Linked DNA regions of Mesorhizobium shangrilense. Each later gene encodes a partner of the first gene's protein in a complex. Links are inferred from orthologs where the notes say so. Each region holds a gene or a part of one and is shown on either strand. Other genes may lie near its edges.

Evidence for each region.
Region 2: the proteins of eno (region 1) and PD284_RS18185 are in contact, whole or in part, in a solved structure (PDB 2FYM), measured with the Escherichia coli proteins. The link is inferred for Mesorhizobium shangrilense from one-to-one orthologs.

What each region holds. Positions count from the first base shown.
Region 1 is NZ_JAQGPN010000001.1:2,904,112-2,913,505, forward strand. The notes cover bases 1-2,927. They hold eno (phosphopyruvate hydratase), read left to right. Parts: upstream 1-790; coding sequence 791-2,065; downstream 2,066-2,927. Other genes in these bases: PD284_RS14015 (hypothetical protein), read left to right, coding at 1-134; PD284_RS14020 (PRC-barrel domain-containing protein), read left to right, coding at 242-604; PD284_RS14030 (FtsB family cell division protein), read left to right, coding at 2,340-2,666; pdhA (pyruvate dehydrogenase (acetyl-transferring) E1 component subunit alpha), read left to right, coding at 2,852-2,927. Also shown: more of pdhA, read left to right, coding at 2,928-3,892; PD284_RS14040 (pyruvate dehydrogenase complex E1 component subunit beta), read left to right, coding at 3,906-5,297; PD284_RS14045 (Uma2 family endonuclease), read left to right, coding at 5,374-5,988; PD284_RS14050 (pyruvate dehydrogenase complex dihydrolipoamide acetyltransferase), read left to right, coding at 5,990-7,363; PD284_RS14055 (HdeD family acid-resistance protein), read left to right, coding at 7,389-7,931; PD284_RS14060 (SGNH/GDSL hydrolase family protein), read left to right, coding at 7,969-8,610; lpdA (dihydrolipoyl dehydrogenase), read left to right, coding at 8,625-9,394. UniProt on the Escherichia coli protein: Catalyzes the reversible conversion of 2-phosphoglycerate (2-PG) into phosphoenolpyruvate (PEP). It is essential for the degradation of carbohydrates via glycolysis.
Region 2 is NZ_JAQGPN010000001.1:3,752,247-3,762,317, reverse strand. The notes cover bases 3,188-6,791. They hold PD284_RS18185 (Rne/Rng family ribonuclease), read right to left. Parts: upstream 6,415-6,791; coding sequence 3,388-6,414; downstream 3,188-3,387. Also shown: PD284_RS18200 (DsbA family protein), read right to left, coding at 1-229; PD284_RS18195 (M48 family metalloprotease), read right to left, coding at 272-1,672; PD284_RS18190 (pyridoxal phosphate-dependent aminotransferase), read left to right, coding at 1,810-2,958; PD284_RS18180 (N-acetylmuramoyl-L-alanine amidase), read left to right, coding at 7,047-8,276; PD284_RS18175 (penicillin-binding protein 1A), read left to right, coding at 8,507-10,071. UniProt on the Escherichia coli protein: Endoribonuclease that plays a central role in RNA processing and decay. Required for the maturation of 5S and 16S rRNAs and the majority of tRNAs. Also involved in the degradation of most mRNAs.

The DNA.
Region 1 (9,394 bases):
ATACGGGCGAGGTGGTGAGCTATGCTGACGCGCGTATAAAGCAGTCACCGGATGGAGAATTCCACTGGTGCTCGGTGGCCGGCGAAGACCGCTCGCGAACGATCTGCCTCTTCGTTCCGCCCCGGGGCTACTGAGCGGCGCATCCAATAATGGCGGCAGTATTCACGGCGACGAAACCGGAACTTTTCCCGAGGGCTCGTCATTGTGCTCACATCGAAATGAAACTCCAAGGAGCGCCACCATGACCACCCATTCCGGGCACACAGCCGCCATTCCAGCAACGAAGGTGATCGGGACGGCGGTCTACAACACGGCCGGCCAGAACATCGGTACGATCGAGGACGTCATGCTCGACAAGCTGTCCAACGGCATCATGTTTGCCGTCATAGGCTTCGGCGGCTTTCTGGGAATTGGCGAAAAGTTCCACGCCATTCCCTGGTCCGCGCTGGACTATCAGGCCAACACGGGCGGCTACGTCGTTCCCTTCTCCAAGGAACAGCTGCAGGCGGCTCCGGCCTACTCGGTTGCCGAATTGACCGGCAATGACGGCCAGGAAGCTCGCGACGCTTCCTACGCGTATTTCAAGATCGAACCCTATTGGTAATGACCACATACCGGTTCTGACCCCATAGCGAGGTGCGGCGGACGCGGCCGGGCGATTACCCGGCCGCTTCTTTGTGCGCATCCGTCGGCGTGATTCACCGCGAATTCCTTCGGTGTGCATTGAGTTTTGGCGTGCTTCAGTTAAGAGGAGCGCGTTTTTCACACGGTTTTTTCCGGAGGGCTCAATATGACCGCCATTGTCGACATCGTCGGCCGCGAAATTCTGGACAGCCGTGGAAACCCGACGGTTGAAGTCGACGTGGTGCTGGAAGACGGCTCGATGGGCCGCGCGGCGGTGCCGTCCGGCGCCTCGACGGGCGCCCACGAGGCAGTCGAGCTGCGCGACGGCGGCAAGCGCTACCTCGGCAAGGGTGTCCAGAAGGCCGTAGATGCAGTCAACGGCGAGATTTTTGAGGCGATCGGCGGCATGGAGGCCGAGGGCCAGCTCCATATCGACCAGACCATGATCGATCTCGACGGCACGCCGAACAAGAGCCGGCTCGGCGCCAACGCCATCCTGGGCGTGTCGCTCGCGGTCGCCAAGGCAGCTGCCGAGGCCTCCGGCCTGCCGCTCTACCGCTATGTCGGCGGCCCGAACGCCCGCGTGCTGCCGGTGCCGATGATGAACATCATCAATGGCGGCGCCCACGCCGACAATCCCATCGACTTCCAGGAATTCATGATCATGCCGGTGGGTGCCCCGTCGCTGCGCGACGCCGTGCGTTGGGGATCGGAGATCTTTCACACGCTGAAGAAGGGCCTGAAGGACGCCGGCCACAACACGAATGTGGGTGACGAGGGCGGCTTCGCGCCCAACCTGAAGAGCGCGCAGGCCGCGCTCGACTTCGTCATGGCTTCGATCGAGAAGGCCGGCTTCAAGCCGGGCGAGGAAATCGCTCTTGCGCTCGATTGCGCCGCGACCGAGTTCTTCAAGGACGGAGCCTACGTCTACGAAGGCGAGAAGAAGACGCGTGACCCGAAGGCGCAGGCCAAGTATCTCGCCAAGCTGGCGGCTGACTATCCGATCATCTCGATCGAGGACGGCATGGCCGAGGACGATTGGGACGGCTGGAAGTACCTGACCGATCTCTGCGGCGACAAGGTGCAGCTCGTCGGCGACGACCTCTTCGTCACCAATTCGGCACGCCTGCGCGACGGCATCAAGATGGGCGTCGCCAATTCGATTCTCGTCAAGGTGAACCAGATCGGCTCGCTGTCGGAGACGCTCGACGCGGTCGAGACCGCTCACAAGGCGCGCTACACGGCGGTGATGTCCCATCGCTCGGGCGAGACCGAGGACTCCACCATCGCCGACCTCGCGGTCGCCACGAACTGCGGACAGATTAAGACCGGCTCGCTGGCCCGCTCCGACCGGCTGGCGAAATACAACCAGCTCATCCGCATCGAGGAAGAGCTGGGCAAGCAGGCGAAGTACGCCGGCGCTTCCATCCTTAGGGCGTGATCGCGTCAGTCCGTGGGATTGCCCGCGGACGCTCTGCGCTCACCAACTTCACGTCATCAAGCGGCCCGCTCCCTCATGGGGGCGGGCTCTTTTCTTTCGTGCGTAGCGCGCCCACCGCTGCACCGGTTGGAGCAAGTGGCGACTGGGTCCAAAAGGCACAGCCCGCGCCAAGCGCATAAAAGAAAGCGGCGGGCCCACCCCAGGGCCGCCTGTCCGTAACTGTCCATTAAGCATGTCCGGGCGACAAGGGAGGTTCCCGCATGGATATTCGGCGATGTGGACACGTCATCACAAGAACAGAAATACCGGCCGTCTGATCCTGCCGACAGTGTGCGCCGCGTTTCTCGCCTATTTCGGCTATCACACCTATAATGGCGAATACGGCATCAATTCGAAGCACCAGCTCGAGCAACGCCGCACAGAGTTGACCGCTCGGCTCGAGAAGTTGCACGACGAACGGATCCATATCGAGCGTCGCGCGAACCTGCTGAGGGACGGCAACCTAGAGAAGGACATGCTCGACGAGTACGCGCGGCGGGCGCTCAGCATGTCGAAGCCCGACGAGGTCGTCATCATGCTCGACGAGGCTTTTGTCAATTAACCGAAAGTTGGTTAAGCACCAAGAAGTTTAATCATTCTAACGAGTTAAAAGCATGACAGCCATGCGTTTTTCGGCATGGCCGACGACCGCTTTGCGTGTTAGCCTTTCCTAAATTCAAAGGGGAGGCAGCCTTGCTGGAACTCCCTTTTGCTCTCCGGGACGAGACGCACGATAGGGAGTGTAGAATGGCGACTGCCGCTCGAAAAGCGCCGGCGAAAGCCAAGTCTGACAGATCACCAGCGGCGCCGACAGCGCCAAAACCAGTCGAATTCACCAAGGAAGAAGAGCTTCGCGCCTATCGCGACATGCTCCTTATCCGGCGCTTTGAGGAGAAGGCCGGCCAGCTCTATGGCATGGGCTTCATCGGCGGCTTCTGTCACCTCTACATCGGTCAGGAAGCGGTTGTCACCGGCCTGAAGATGTCGCTGATCGAGGGTGATCAGATGATTACCGCATATCGCGACCATGGCCACATGCTGGCGATGGACATGACTCCGCGCGGCGTGATGGCCGAACTGACGGGGCGCAAGGGCGGCTATTCCAAGGGGAAGGGCGGCTCCATGCACATGTTCTCCAAGGAGAAGAACTTTTATGGCGGCCACGGCATCGTCGGCGCGCAGGTTTCGCTCGGCACCGGCCTCGCCTTCGCCAACAGGTATCGGGAAAGCAAGAACATCTGCCTGACCTTCTTCGGCGACGGTGCGGCCAACCAGGGGCAGGTCTACGAGAGCTTCAACATGGCCTCGCTGTGGAAGCTGCCGGTGATCTACGTGATCGAGAACAACCGCTACGCCATGGGCACGTCGGTGACCCGCTCATCCGCCGAGACCGATTTCTCGCAGCGCGGCCTCTCCTTCCGCATCCCCGGCATCCAGGTGGATGGCATGGACGTGCGCGCTGTCAAGGCCGCGGGCGAACTGGCGGCGGACTGGGCGCGTTCCGGCAAGGGCCCGATCATCCTCGAGATGCTCACCTACCGCTATCGCGGCCACTCGATGTCCGACCCGGCCAAGTACCGCACCAAGGAAGAGGTGCAGAAGATGCGGTCGGAGCAGGATCCGATCGAGCAGGTGAAGGCGCGCGTCATCGGCAAGAAGTGGGCGACCGAAGACGAGCTGAAGGCGATCGACAAGGAAGTGCGCGACGTCGTCGCCGACTCCGCCGACTTCGCCCAGACCGATCCCGAGCCGGATGTGTCCGAGCTCTGGACCGACGTGTATCTCTGAGGGAGGGCGAAACATGCCGATCGACATCCTCATGCCCGCTCTCTCCCCGACCATGGAAGAGGGCAACCTTTCGAAGTGGCTGAAGAAGGAAGGCGACAAGGTCTCCGCGGGTGACGTCATCGCCGAAATCGAGACCGACAAGGCAACCATGGAAGTGGAAGCCGTCGACGAAGGCACACTGGGCAAGCTGCTCGTGGCCGAGGGCGCCGAAGGCGTGAAGGTCAACACGCCGATCGCGGTGCTGCTGCAGGACGGCGAAAGCGCCGACGACATCGGCAAGGCCGCGCCGGCAAGGGCCGAGGCTCCTGCCGCGGCTGCGAAGCCCGTTGCCGAAGAGGCGTCCAAACCGGAGACTGCGGCCCCTGTTCCGGCCGCGCCGAAGGCCGAGGCCGCCGCCGATCCAGACATTCCGGCGGGAACGGAAATGGTGTCGATGACGGTGCGCGAAGCACTGCGCGACGCGATGGCCGAAGAGATGCGGCGTGATCCCGACGTCTTCGTCATGGGCGAAGAGGTCGCCGAATACCAGGGCGCCTACAAGATCACGCAGGGGCTCCTGCAGGAGTTCGGCCCACGCCGCGTCGTGGATACCCCGATCACCGAGCACGGCTTTGCCGGCGTCGGCGTCGGCGCCGCCATGGCGGGCCTGAAGCCGATCGTCGAGTTCATGACCTTCAACTTCGCCATGCAGGCGATCGACCAGATCGTGAACTCCGCGGCCAAGACGCTCTACATGTCGGGCGGCCAGATGGGCGCGCCGATCGTGTTCCGCGGGCCGAACGGTGCGGCTGCGCGCGTGGCGGCCCAGCACAGCCAGGACTACGCGGCCTGGTTCGGGCACATACCGGGCCTCAAGGTTGTCCAGCCCTACAGCGCGGCCGACGCCAAGGGCTTGCTCAAGGCGGCGATCCGCGACCCGAACCCGGTGATCTTCCTCGAGAACGAGATTCTCTATGGACAGAGCTTCGATGTGCCGAAGCTCGACGATTTCGTGCTGCCGATCGGCAAGGCGCGCATCCACAAGCCGGGCAAGGACGTGACGCTGGTGTCCTGGGGCATCGGCATGACCTACCTGGTGAAGGCGGAAGCCGAACTCGCCGGCATGGGCATCGATGCCGAGATCATCGATCTCAGGACCATCCGGCCGATGGACCTCGACACCATCGTCGCATCGGTGAAGAAGACCAATCGTCTCGTGGTGGTGGAGGAAGGCTTCCCGCAGTCCTCGGTCGGCGACTTCATCGCCAACCAGGTGTCGCAGCGGGCGTTCGACTTCCTCGACGCGCCGGTGATCACCATTGCCGGCAAGGACGTGCCGATGCCGTATGCCGCGAACCTCGAGAAACTGGCGCTGCCTAATGTCGGCGAGGTCGTCGCTGCGGTGAAGGCCGTTACGTACCGCTGAGCGTGATGATGTTGACGGCGCCGGACCTTCGCCGGATGCTGGCGCCGTCGAGTTCCTTGCAACCGGGCTGATCGCAATGGCCGAAGCGGGCAAAAGGCGCGCGACGTATGCCGATCTGGAAGCGGTCCCGCCACATCTGGTGGCGGAGATCATCGAGGGGGAGCTTGTCACCCATCCGCGACCTTCGCCGAGGCATGGCGTTGCGGCATATGCGTTGGGCGCGAAACTTGGAGAACCTTATCAGTTCGGTGGCAGCGGCCCGGGAGGGTGGATCTTCGTCGTCGAACCGGAACTCCATCTGGGGAAGCATGTCGTCGTGCCGTACATAGCCGGTTGGCGGCGGGATCGAATGCCTTCGTTGCCGGATTCCGCATACATCGAGATCGCGCCGGATTGGGTCTGCGAAGTGCTTTCGGCGTCCACCGAGCGCCGCGACCGCACGGCAAAGTCGCGCATCTATGCGATGCAGAGCGTCGGCCATCTCTGGTTTCTGGATCCGCGCGTGCAAGCGCTTGAAGTACTTGAGTTGAACAATGGCGGGTGGCTACCGGTCGGTTTCTGGCGCTCCGACGACCTGGTGAGCGCGCCGCCGTTCGATGCCATCTCGTTTTCGCTCGCCGACTTGTGGCCGCTCGATCGCCCGCTGGGTCTGAACGAGGACCCGCAGCACCTTTTCGTGGGAGACAGATAGAATGCCCATCAACATCACCATGCCGGCCCTCTCCCCGACGATGGAGGAAGGCAATCTCGCCAAGTGGCTCGTCAAGGAAGGCGACAAGGTTTCGCCGGGCGACGTCATCGCCGAGATCGAGACCGACAAGGCGACGATGGAAGTCGAGGCCGTGGACGAGGGCACCGTCGCCAAGCTCGTCGTGCCGGCCGGGACCGAGGGCGTCAAGGTGAACGCGCTTATCGCCATCCTGGCCGGAGAAGGCGAGGACGCCGGCGCTGCCGCAAAGGGCGGCAACGGCGCAGGCGCGAAGGCGGAAGCGACCCCCGCAAAGGACACGGCCGCCAAGCCGGAAGCTGCGAGCGCCGAGACGCCCAAGCAGACTGCAGCGGCGTCGCAGGCCGCGCCCGCCGCTGCCGCTGCTCCCGCCGCTTCGACCAACGGGTCCGGCGAGCGCAGCTTTGCCTCGCCTCTGGCGCGGCGCATTGCAAAGGACGCCGGTGTTGACGTTTCCGCCGTGAAAGGCTCGGGACCGCGCGGACGCGTGGTCAAGGCCGACGTTGAGGCAGCCATCGCCGGCGGCGGCGCCAAGGCCGCTGCTGCGCCTGCCGTACAGCCCACCCAGGGGTCTGTTGCGCCCAAGCCGATGTCGGACGATGCGGTCCTAAAGCTGTTCGAGCAGGACTCCTACGAGCTCGTCCCGCACGACAACATGCGCAAGACCATCGCGCGGCGGCTGGTTGAGGCGAAAAGCACCGTTCCCCATTTCTACCTCACGCTCGACTGCGATATCGATGCGCTGCTGGCGCTGCGCAAGCAGCTCAACGACGCTGCCCCCGTGAAGAAGACCGACAAGGGCGACCAGCCGACCTACAAGCTGTCGGTCAACGACATGATCATCAAGGCGATGGCCATGGCGTTGATGGAGGTTCCGGATGCGAACGCTTCGTGGACCGAGAGCGCGATGGTGAAGCACAAGCACGCCGATGTCGGCGTCGCCGTCTCCATTCCCGGCGGGCTGATCACGCCGATCGTGCGCAAGGCCGAGCTGAAGACGCTGTCCGCCATCTCCAACGAGATGAAGGACATGGCCGCGCGCGCCAAGACGCGCAAGCTGAAGCCGGAAGAATACCAGGGCGGCACCACTGCCGTTTCCAATCTCGGCATGTTCGGCATCAAGGATTTTGCGGCCGTCATCAATCCTCCGCATGCGACGATCCTTGCGGTGGGCGCCGGCGAGGAGCGGGCCGTCGTGAGGAACGGCGAGATCAAGGTCGCCACGATCATGTCGGTGACGCTCTCGACCGACCATCGCGCGGTCGATGGCGCGCTCGGCGCGGAACTGCTCGGCGCATTCAAGCGGTACATCGAGAACCCGATGGGGATGCTCGTCTAGGAAAACCAAACAGGAGGGAACTGGCATGTCCACGGGTGAACAGGTGCAAGGTCGGAGAAGGTCCTGGGTCTGGCTTGCGATCCTCGGCGTCATTTCCCTCATCGGTGGCATTCTGGCGCTCGCAAATCCCTTTGCGGCGACGCTTGCCGCGGTCATGCTCGCCGGATGGACGTTCCTGATCTTCGGTATCCTTCAGATCATCCAGGCGTTCGGAGACCGCGGCTGGTCTGGGTTCCTGTGGTCTCTGCTGCTTGGCCTGCTGACGACCGTTGTCGGCATTTCGCTGCTGTTCAATCCGGCCGCAGGGGCGCTCTCGCTCACCATGCTGGTCGCCGTGCTGTTCCTCGTGCTCGGCGTCGTGAAGGTGCTTTACGCCTTTTCGCTGCGCCCGGTGTCGGGCTGGGGCTGGGCGCTGGCCTCCGGCATCATCTCCATCCTGCTCGGCGTGATGATCTTTGCAGACTATCCATGGTCCGCCACGACAATCCTCGGCGTCCTGCTCGCGATCGAGCTCTTGTCGAACGGCATCTTCCTGCTGATGGTGGGGCTCGGCTTGCGCAGGGCATGACGCTCGCCAAGGCACATAGACACAAGACTGGGGGAACATCTTGAAGAACATACTTTGCTACGGGGATTCCCTGACCTGGGGGTACGATGCGGGGAAACTGGCGCGTCATCGCTTCGAGGACCGTTGGTCGAACGTCCTGCAGGCAGAACTCGGCAACGCTGCCCACGTCATCGAGGACGGCCTGAACGGCCGCACGACCGCCTTCGACGACAAGCTGGTCGCGGAGGACCGCAACGGCGCCAGCACGCTGCCCACTAGCCTTGCCACCCATTCGCCGCTCGACCTCGTCATCATCATGCTCGGCGCCAATGACATGAAGCCGTGGGTTCACGGTCGCGCCTTCGTCGCCGCCAACGGCATGGCGCGCCTGGTGAAAATAGTCCGCAATCACACCTACTTCTTCGAGGCGCCGGCGCCAGAGGTCATCATGGTGTCGCCGCCGCCGGTGACCCGCACGGACAATGTCGAGTTCTCCGAATATTTCGAGGGCGCCAACGTGTCGTCGACCCATCTCGCCAAGGCCTACCGTCAGTACGCCGAGCAGCTCGGCTGCGGCTTCTTCGACGCCGGCACGGTGGCGCAGACGACCCCGGTGGACGGCGTGCACCTCGACGCCGAAAACACCCGCGCGATCGGCAAGGGCATTGCCCCGCTCGTCAAGGCGACGCTGGGAATCTGAGAAGGACTGTTATTGTGGCTGAATCCTACGACGTCATCATCATCGGCTCGGGCCCGGGCGGCTATGTCACTGCCGTGCGCTCGGCCCAGCTCGGCTTCAAGACGGCGATCGTGGAGCGGGAGCACCTTGGCGGAATCTGCCTCAACTGGGGCTGCATCCCGACCAAGGCGCTGCTGCGCTCGGCCGAGATCAAGCATTTTGCCGAACACGCCAGGGACTACGGCCTCAAGATCGACGGGACGGTGACCGCCGACACGGCTGCGGTCGTCGACCGCTCGCGAAAGGTGTCGGCGAGGCTCAATGGCGGCGTCGGCTTCCTCATGAAGAAGAACAAGGTCGACGTGATCTGGGGCGAGGCCAAGCTGACCAAGGCGCCGGCGGGCGCGCAGCCCGGCGAGATCGTGGTGTCGAAGACGTCGAAGAAGCCGATGGAGCCGCAACATCCCGCGCCGAAGGGCACCAAGGGCGAGGGCGCATACACGGCCAAGCACATCATCGTGGCGACCGGCGCACGGCCGCGCGCTCTGCCCGGCATCGAGCCGGACGGCAAGCTGATCTGGACCTACTTTGAGGCGATGGTGCCGAAGGAGATGCCGAAGTCGCTCCTCGTGATGGGGTCGGGTGCGATCGGCATCGAGTTCGCCAGCTTCTACCGGACGATGGGCGCGGACGTGACGGTGGTCGAGCTGCTGCCGCAGGTGATGCCGGTGGAGGACGCGGAAGTCTCCAAGTTCGCGCAGAAGCAGTTCGAGAAGCAGGGCATGAAGATCCTGCTCGACGCCAA
Region 2 (10,071 bases), 850 kb from region 1 along the record:
GCTTGGCGTCCAACGCCGCCTGCATCTCGTCGAGGATCTCCGGGTTGGCGACCAGATAGTCACGGACGATCTTCTCGACCTCGCCCTTGTCCACGGGGGCTGGCGTCGCCACGGTCTGCGGCGCCTCCACGGCCCTGGCCGGCTGGACGTTGCCCGCCGTGTAGCCGAATGCAAGCATGCCGAACGCGACGGCGATGCCCGTCGCGCCGAGCAGGATGGATTTGTTCATTGCTTCGATCCCTTGAGATGGGCTGCGGCGACTTGCGGCGCGTCAGCCCTTCTTCTTCTTGCCTGTCTGGTGATTGATGATGTCCTGCGCCCGCACCCAGCCCGGGGAACCGCGCTTGAATTTCTGCTGCGCCCTGGCGGCCAAAACCTTCGCCTCGCTGTAGTTGCCGGCGTAGTAATAGCCGTCGGCAGTTGCAAGCTCGGCCTCGGCGATGTCGCCCTTCTGCCCGTAGGCCTGCGCCAGATAGCGGTAGGCGGCGGAATTCTCGGGATCCCGGTCCAGCCCCTTGCGCAGCTGCGTCACCGCCTTGTCGACGGCATCCGGCGTGCCGACCGCCAGCAGGGCTTGGCCGTATCCGATCATCAGCATGCCCGATTTTTCGGGATCGAGACTGACGGCGGTCGCATAGGCCTTCGCAGCTTCTGCCGGCCGGTTAGCCTTCATCAGTACGTCGCCGCGCAGCTCGTGGAAATAGGGGTTCTTGGGCTGTTCCGCGAGCAGTGCGTCCGTCTTGGAGAGCGCCGAGCGCGGGTTGCCGTAGACGAAGGTCGCCTGTGCGTCACCATACTGGGCGGCAAGCGACGTGCGCTCCTTTCGGAATAGCCGTTGCGCCGCCGACTGCCCCTGCGTGTAGACGGCGATCTTGGCGCGCATCATGTCATGGCGCTGCTGCAGGCCAGGTGCATCGACCTTGTCGAAGTAGGGGCTTTTCTGCGCCAGCGCCTCCAGGTTGGCGATACGGTCGCGCGGGGTGGGGTGACTGATCCGGTACGGGTCGACCTGCGCGCCGGAAAGGGCGAGCGCCGACTGGAACCGCTCGAACGTCTTCAGCATGCCGACGGGAGACTGTCCGGTGCGCTCGAGGTAGGTGAGGGCCGAGCGGTCGGCCGTAGCCTCCTCCGTCCGCTGGTAGCTCATCAGGCCGCGGCGCGCGAACTCGCCACCACCCATGGCGATGCCGGCGCCCGCCTGGGCGAGGGCTGGGCTCTTCGCGCCCGCACCCGCCAGGGACGCGCCGACGCCGAGCAGCCCGGCGACGATGGCCATGGTCTGGGCGCGCGCCAGCTGATCGCGCAGCCGCTCCTGGTGGCCGCCGGCGATGTGGCCGGCCTCATGGGCGAGTACGCCGATGATCTCGTTGGGCGTCTCGGCAGCCATCAGCGCGCCGGTATTGATGAAAATGCGCCGGCCGGCGACGAAGGCGTTGAAGCTCGATTCGTTGACCAGCACGATCTCGATGCCGGAATTGGCGAGGCCGGCGGCCTTGAGAATGGGGCGCGCATATTCGCGCACCAGTGCCTCGATCTCTGCATCCCGCACGATCGGCACGCTGCGCTGCTGGGCGAAGGAAGGCTGGATGGAGAACGCGAAAAGGGATGCGGCCACCGTCGCGCTGACGGCTAGGCGCGTCCAGGAGGCCAAGGATTTCGTCAGCTTCGCCATTTGAGCGCCCACTGGTAAACGAGCTGCATGGAAGTGAAAAGGGAAGAGCAGCCGATTCATCAACTTGTGATCCCCATATCAATCGGGCATTTGTGCGGCGCAAGGCGGACGCTCGGGATCCGCCCGGAGTTTCCCTCATGACTGTTGCACTCTCGAAACGCGGCGAGGTCGAGCCATTCCATGCCATGGACGTGCTTGCCGAGGCCAATCGGCTGCGGGCCGGCGGGACCCCAGTCATCTCGATGGCGGTAGGCCAGCCCTCCGACCCTGCGCCGCTTGCCGTGCGCGAGGCAGCGCAGCGGGCGCTGGTCGACGGCCGCATCGGTTATACAGATTCCCTCGGCACGGCATCGCTGCGGGCAGCCATCTCGAAGCATTACGCCGAGCACTACGGCGTCGATGTGCCGGCGTCGCGCATTGCGGTGACAACGGGTTCGTCGGCGGCGTTCAACCTCGCCTTCCTCACCATGTTCGATCCGGGTGACCGCGTGGCGATTGCCGCGCCCGGCTACCCGGCCTACCGCAACATCATGGCCGCGCTCGGCATCGACGTCGTCGAGATCGAGCTCGAAGGCGCACCCTTCCTGGATGCCGATCATCTCGCTGCAGCCTACGCCGAGAAGAAGCTCAAGGGCGTCCTGTTCGCCAGTCCCGCCAACCCGACTGGCGCACTGGTGCCGCCCGCGGAACTCGAACGGTTGGTGCGCACGGCGTCCGAACTGGACATCGCCGTCATCTCGGACGAGATCTACCACCGCCTGTCCTATGCCGGACCCGACGTCACCGCGCTGGCGTTCGACAACGATGTCACCGTCATCAACTCTTTCTCGAAATATTACTGCATGACTGGCTGGCGGATCGGCTGGATGGTGCTGCCGGAACGCCTGGTGCGGGCCGTGGAGCGAGTGCAGCAGAGCCTCTACATCTCGGCGCCGGAGCTTTCGCAGACCGCGGCCGTCGAGGCCTTCGGCGCCACCGAGGAGCTCGAGGCGGTCAAGGCGCGCTATGCCTGGAACAGGGATCTGCTCATGCAGCGGCTGCCCGAGCTGGGATTCACCCTGGCGGCTCCGATGGACGGCGCCTTCTACGCTTTCTGCGACGTCGCCAGGCTAACCAACGACAGCATGGAGTTTGCGCAAAAGATGCTCGCCGAGGCGCATGTGGCCGCTACGCCGGGGCGCGACTTTGATCCCCTGCAAGGGCATCGCTACATGCGGTTCTCCTATGCGGGCAGCCATGACGACATGGTCGAGGCGCTCGAACGTCTTGACCGATGGCTGCGCTGAAGGTTCGTCCCGCGCACTCGTTCCGTAAAAATTCCTGAAGCAAGCGACACGCTGTGACGGCGCGTCGGCCGTAAGCTGGTGCGGGCAGGGCCCCGTCGCTCGTGGCGGGCGCGATCCCGAACGCGGGCATTCGGTTGTCTTCGCGAAGCGGCAGGGCGCATCCACGCGCTGATACTGATCCGTGCACTGGGTTCCATGCTGGCATTCCCGGCAGACGCAGCATCGCATTCTGAACCCGGCCTCGGCCTCGCACCCGTCTGCATGTGGCCACCGGGGCGGACGAGAACGGCAATTCGACGCTCGGCTCATTCGCCCTGAACGCGCTGGCCCGGGCGATGAAGCCTCCACATTGGCGTCCACAATGTGAAAGGGCCTGCCGATGTCGGCAGGCCCTTTCAACTCAACGAGATAACGTCAGGCGCTGAGCTCTCAGAAGAAGCTCTTGCTGCGCTGCCACCATCCACCCTTCTTGGGCTTCGGCTCCCCTTCGGGCGCTGCCTCGGCTTCGGGCGTTGCCTCCGGCAGGTTCGCCACGGCTTCGGCAGGCTCAGTCGCCGGCCGTACGGCGTCGACCGATTCGATCACCTGCTTCGCAGGCGCTGCCGGCTCCGCAGCGGGCTCGCTCTCCACCTCCGCGGCAATGGCCGGGGCGGCATCGATGGCAGGCGCCTCAACCGTCTTCTTGCGGCTTGCGCGGGGCTTGCGCGCGGGCTTGGCCTCCGCAGTCGCCTCATCGGCGGCGGCGGGAGTCGCTGCCTTGCGGGAGCGCGTCGCGCGCTTCGGCTTCTCCGGGGCAGCTTCGACAACCGGTTCGGCAACGGGTTCGACGGCTGCCTCAGGGGCGGGGGCCTCCTCTGCTGCTGCTTCTACCGGGGCTGCAACCTCCACGGCGACTTCTGCGGCCTCAGGCGTCTCGTCGGCTGCGTCTTCCGCATCGGAGTCCGCACCGGCCTCGAGCTCGGAGACCTCAGTGCCGTCCTCGCGCCGGTTGCGCTTGCCGCCGCGCTTGCCGCGACGCCGCTTCTTGCGCTCGGCATCGGACACGGCCTCGGCGACCACTTCGCCGCCCGTGGCGGCCGCAGCCAAATCGGCCGCTTCTGCGCTTTCCTCGGGCTGGTCGTCGTTCGCCGCGGCGACGGGGTGCTCCGCGTCATCATGCGGCTGCTGGTCGTGCTCGTCGTGGTGATGCTCGTCGCGGTCGCGACCTCCGCGACGCCGACGGCGGCGGCGGCGCTTGCGGTCGCGGCCATGCTCGCCATCCTCGCGATGCGCACCGTCGTGGCGCTCGGCGTGCTGCTCGGACGGAGCCTCGGCGGCGGCGGTCTCCTCGACTTCCTCCTCGATCTCCTCGGCTGCTTCTGGTTCGTCATAGACCGGTGCGGGCAGGCTGGCCGGTTCGACGAAGTCGATCGGCTTCTCGGCGATTGCGCCCTTGAGGATCGCGTAGTGCTGGGCGCCAAGCGTCTCGTCGACATCGAGCGTGATGGTAAGCGCGAAGCGCCGCTCCAGTTCGGAAAGCGTGCTGCGCTTGTGATTGAGGACGTAGAGCGCCGTGGCCGCTGGGGTCTTGACGATCAGGTGGTTGCGCGAGTCCTTCAGCAGGAATTCCTCGATGGCGCGGACCACGAGCAGCGCCACGGACGAATCGGAGCGGACATGGCCCGTGCCGCCGCAGTGCGGGCAGGGCTTCATCGTCGATTCGAGCACTGAGGCGCGGATGCGCTGGCGGCTCATCTCCATCAGGCCGAAATGCGAGATGCGCCCGACTTGGATGCGCGCACGGTCGTTCTTCAGATGGTCCTTGAGACGCTTTTCGACCGCTCGGTTGTTCCGGTTCTCCTCCATGTCGATGAAGTCGATGACGATCAGTCCGGCAAGATCGCGCAGCCTCAGCTGCCGGGCGACTTCCTCCGCCGCCTCCAGATTGGTCTGGAGGGCGGTGTCCTCGATCGAGTGCTCCTTGGTCGAACGTCCGGAGTTCACGTCGATCGCAACCAGCGCCTCTGTCTGGTTGATGATGATGTAGCCGCCGCTCTTCAGCGTCACCTGCGGCTGAACCATGCGGTCCAGCTGGGCTTCGATGCCGTTGCGGGCGAAGATCGGCGTGGTGTCGCGGTAGGGCTGGACCACCTTCGCGTGGCTCGGCATCAGCATCCGCATGAAGTCCTTGGCCTCGCGGTAGCCTTCCTCGCCGGAGACCAGGATTTCGTCGATGTCCTTGTTGTAGAGGTCGCGCACCGAACGCTTGATGAGCGAGCCCTCCTCATAGACGAGGGCGGGCGCCGTCGATTGCAGCGTCAGGTTGCGGACGTTCTCCCACAGGCGCATCAGATATTCGTAGTCGCGCTTGATCTCGGCCTTGGTGCGGTTCTCGCCGGCGGTGCGCAGGATGACGCCCATGCCCTCCGGCACCTCGAGGTCCTTGACCACGTCCTTCAGCCGCTTGCGGTCCTGCGCGTTGGTGATCTTGCGCGAGATGCCGCCGCCGCGGGCGGTGTTCGGCATCAGGACGGAGTAGCGCCCGGCGAGCGACAGATAGGTGGTCAGCGCCGCGCCCTTGTTGCCCCGCTCCTCCTTGACGACCTGCACGAGCAGGATCTGGCGCCGCTTTATGACTTCCTGGATCTTGTACTGGCGGCGCAGCGGCTTGCGGCGGGCGTGAACCTCTTCCAGCGCATCCTCTGCACCGACCGATTCGACCTCATTCTCCTCGCTGGAGGCGTGGTTGACTTCCTCGACGCTGCCGCTGCGCGGCTCTACCTCGTTGGAAGCCTCGGCGGCGGGCTCCGAAACCACGTCGCCTTCAATCGCCGCAGCCATCGATTTGCCGCCATCTTCGGTCGCCGGCTGGCCATCGGCCTCGCTCTCGGCCGGTTCGGCCTGCGCTTCCGCATCGGCGGCGTCGGATACTGCAGTTTCTGCGGTCTCGTCGGTGTCCGTCTCTTCGTGGCTCGCTTCAATCGTCTCGCTCGCCTCGAACTCCTCGATCGGCGCGATCTCGTCCGAAGCATCGCCGGAAGAATCGCTGTCGGCATCCTCCGTCGCCGCTGCCTGGGCGGCGTCGCCGTTGCGGTCGCGTCCGCGTCCGCGGCGCTTGCGCCGTCCGCGTCCACGATCCTGGCGCTCCTCGCCGTCGCTGTCCTCGTCGTCGTCCTCGTCGGCGCGAGCCTGAGCGGCTTCGGCCTTCAGAAGCGCCTGACGGTCTGCGACGGGGATCTGGTAGTAGTCGGGATGGATTTCGCTGAAGGCCAGGAAGCCGTGCCGGTTCCCGCCATACTCGACGAAGGCGGCCTGAAGCGAAGGTTCGACCCGCGTCACGCGGGCAAGATAGATGTTGCCTCTGAGTTGTTTCTTGTCCTGGGACTCGAAATCGAATTCTTCGATGCGGTTACCGCGGACGACGATGACTCGCGTTTCCTCCGGGTGGGAGGCGTCTATCAGCATTTTGTTGGGCATTATCGATTATCTCCCCAGCGCCCAAGTGCCGAGGCAATCCGGGAGAGACTCCCAGGATGCCTTCTGACAAGGGGCCGGACCAAATTGTGCCCGCCGGTCGCTGCTCACTACGCGCGACGAACATGGCGCCGCCGGCGCGCAGAGCGCCGGACCGGTCCGTCATGTTCGAGTGTGCACGTGGGGTCATCGCGTACCTTGCGGACAATTTACCAAAGCCCGGCATCGCCGGACCAGCTCATGCTCACGAAGAGCCGGCGCGAAACGTTGCCGTTCCGGCCGTTTTTCCTCACATTCAGGGTTCCGCGTCACCGGAACGCCTTGAAGAAATCTGTCGGGGTCACCTGACGCCGCTGCCGCATCCGTGACGGAAACCGCCTGTTCCTCACCTCGCCACAATCTTCAGCTGTAGGCGGATGCGGGTCGGGCATTGCAGTGATCCAATGTCGCTTTTATGATTTGCCGGCGATCATGGCAACCCAAATTCGGCGACGCGGCACACTGCCTTTCCGTCGCGTCATGCCGGCTGAAAAGGCTTGGTTAACCTTACGAGGCTACCAATCGTTAATTGATTGCGCCCGTTTTCGCGGAGGCACGTCCGCAGCAACACTGCCGGTAGGTCAGGCAACACTGATATGGGAAGCGCCGTGTCGGTTGAGAAGCACAAGGGATATCTTTTGCGGAATTTGGTGTTTCTGGCGCTTGTCCTGTTTGCGACGTTGCTCGCCGGAGTTCCTGCAGCGCGCGCGACTTCGCTTGAAGCGCATGCGTATAAGATCGCGGGCGACGCCTCTCGCGTGCGGATTGTGATGCAGTTCGACCGCGAGCCGGAACCGCGGTGGTTCCTGCTGCGCGGACCGCATCGACTCGTGGTCGACCTTCCCGAGACCACGTTCCGGCTCGACCACGCTGACCTGAAGCCGCACGGCCTCGTGGCGAACGCGCGCTTCGGCGCCGTCAAGGGCGGAGTGTCCCGGCTGGTCATTTCCGCCAAGGGGCCGTTCTCGGTCGAGAAGGTCGATGTACTTCCAAACGAAGACGCCAAGGGTTACCGCTTGGCGATAGACCTGGTGTCCGTATCCGCCGCGGCGTTCGACCAGGCGCTTGCCGATCAGGCGCTCGTTACCGCCTCCAGCCAGTCGACGCCGAAGACGGAACGGCTGCCCGAGGCGTCGAAGCGGTTTGTCATCGTCCTGGATCCCGGCCACGGGGGTGCCGACGGCGGGGCGGAAGGGGCGGCCGGCACGGTCGAGAAGGCCGTGACGCTGGCCTTCGCGAAGGAGCTCCGCGAAGTCCTTGAGGCTACGGGAAAATACGATGTCTCGATGACGCGCGAATCGGACCAGTTCCTGCGCCTTGACGACCGGGTGCGCATCGCGCGCGAGCGGAGCGCCGACCTTTTGGTGTCCATCCACGCGGACACGATCAACCTGAAAGGGATTCGGGGAGCCACCGTCTACACCGTTTCGGACAAGGCGTCCGACCCGGAGGCCGAGGCGCTGGCGATTCGCGAAAATCTCGCCGATCAGGTCGCCGGCATCGACATTCAGGAGGCCGACACCGAGGTCGCTGACATCCTCGTCGACCTGATCCGCCGCGAGACCCACAGCTTTTCGATCCGTTTCGCCCGCACGCTGGTCGGCGAACTGACGCACTCCATCGGCGTGATCAACAATCCCCACCGCTTCGCCGGCTTCAGGGTTCTGAAGGCGCCGGACGTGCCGTCGGTGCTTGTGGAACTGGGCTACCTGTCGAACGCCAAGGACGAAAAACTGCTGCAGGACGCGGACTGGCGCCGAAAAGCGGCCGAAAGCATCTCCAAGGCGGTGGCAATATTCGCGGGGAGCCGCGCCGGAGCGGGTTGACTGGAGGAGCCTTCCGCCTTTTCTGGGAGCGCCGGCCGCTCCTTGCAGCGTTGCCGGACGACCACACGAACGCAAATGTTGCAACGACTGCCAGATGAAGCTTGCGCTTCGCCGCATTTTCCCCACATCGGCGAACGAAGGATGTAGGGATTGAAAGTCGCGATGATTTCCGGGCGAGGGGAAGTCGCTCGTGGCCCTAAGGGCGTTGCGCAGAATCGACTGGAGCGGGCATGATCAGGCTCATTGGCTATTTCTTCGGCATCGGCACGATGCTGGCGCTGCTGGTTGCAGCGGGAGTAGCCGTTTATGTCGGCCATCTGACGAAGGAACTGCCCGATTACGAGGTGCTCGCCAATTACGAGCCGCCCGTGACGACGCGCGTGCATGCGTCCGACGGCTCGCTGATGGGCGAGTTCGCCAAGGAGCGTCGCCTCTACCTGCCCATCCAGGCCGTGCCTGACCGCGTGAAGGCCGCGTTCCTGTCGGCCGAGGACAAGAATTTTTACACCCACCCGGGCATCGACGTGACCGGCCTCTTCCGCGCCGTCGTCACCAATTTCCGCAACATGGGCTCGGGACGCCGCCAGGTCGGCGCGTCGACCATCACGCAGCAGGTCGCGAAAAACTTCCTTCTGACCGCCGACCAGACCTACGAACGCAAGATCAAGGAGATGATCCTCTCCTTCCGGATCGAGCAGGCCTATTCGAAGGATCGGATCCTCGAACTCTACCTGAACGAGATTTTCTTCGGCCTGGGTGCTTACGGCATCGCCGGTGCGTCGCTCACCTACTATGACAAGTCGGTCAACGAGCTGACCGTGGCCGACGCGGCCTATCTGGCGGCGCTGCCCAAGGGGCCGTCGAACTATCATCCGTTCCGCCAGACGGAGCGCGCCGTCGAGCGCCGCAACTGGGTCATCGACCAGATGGTCGAGAACGGCTACGTGACGCGCGAGGAAGGCGACAAGGCCAAGGCGGAGCCGCTCGGCGTGTCGCCGCGCCGCAACGGCACCTACCTGTTTGCCGGCGAGTATTTTACGGAAGAGGTGCGACGGGAACTCATCGCGCGCTACGGCGTCGATGCGCTCTACGAGGGCGGTCTTTCTGTCCGCACCACGCTCGATCCCCATCTTCAGCTCATCGCCCGCAAGTCGCTCCAGGACGGGCTGGTCAAGTTCGACCGCTTGCGCGGCTATCGCGGTCCGAAGGACCACGTCGAGATTTCGGGCGATTGGGGCGAAGCGGTCGGCAAGGTCAAGGGGCTGGACGACGTGCCCGAGTGGCGTCTCGCGGTGGTGCTGGAGAGCTCCGGTTCTGGCCTGTCGATCGGCCTGCAGCCGAAACGCCTTGTATCCGGCGCACTCGAGGACAAGCGCGAGACCGGCATGGTTTCAGTCGAGGACATGACCTGGGCGATGCGCCACGTGGTCGACGGCAAGCGCGTCAAGGCCAAGTCACCGGCCGACGTGCTGAAGCCCGGCGACGTCGTTTTCGTCGAGAAGAAGGAAGGTTCGGAAACCGGCTACGAGTTGCGGCAATCGCCCGAGGTCTCGGGCGGCATGGTCGCCATGGATCCGCACACCGGCCGCGTGCTGGCCATGGTCGGCGGCTTCTCCTACGCTGAATCGGAGTTCAATCGCGCCACACAGGCGATGCGCCAGCCCGGTTCCTCGTTCAAGCCGATCGTCTACGCGGCGGCGCTGGACAACGGCTATACGCCCGCCTCGGTCATCATGGACGGCCCGATCACCATCACGACGGGCACCACGACATGGACCCCGAAGAACTACGACGG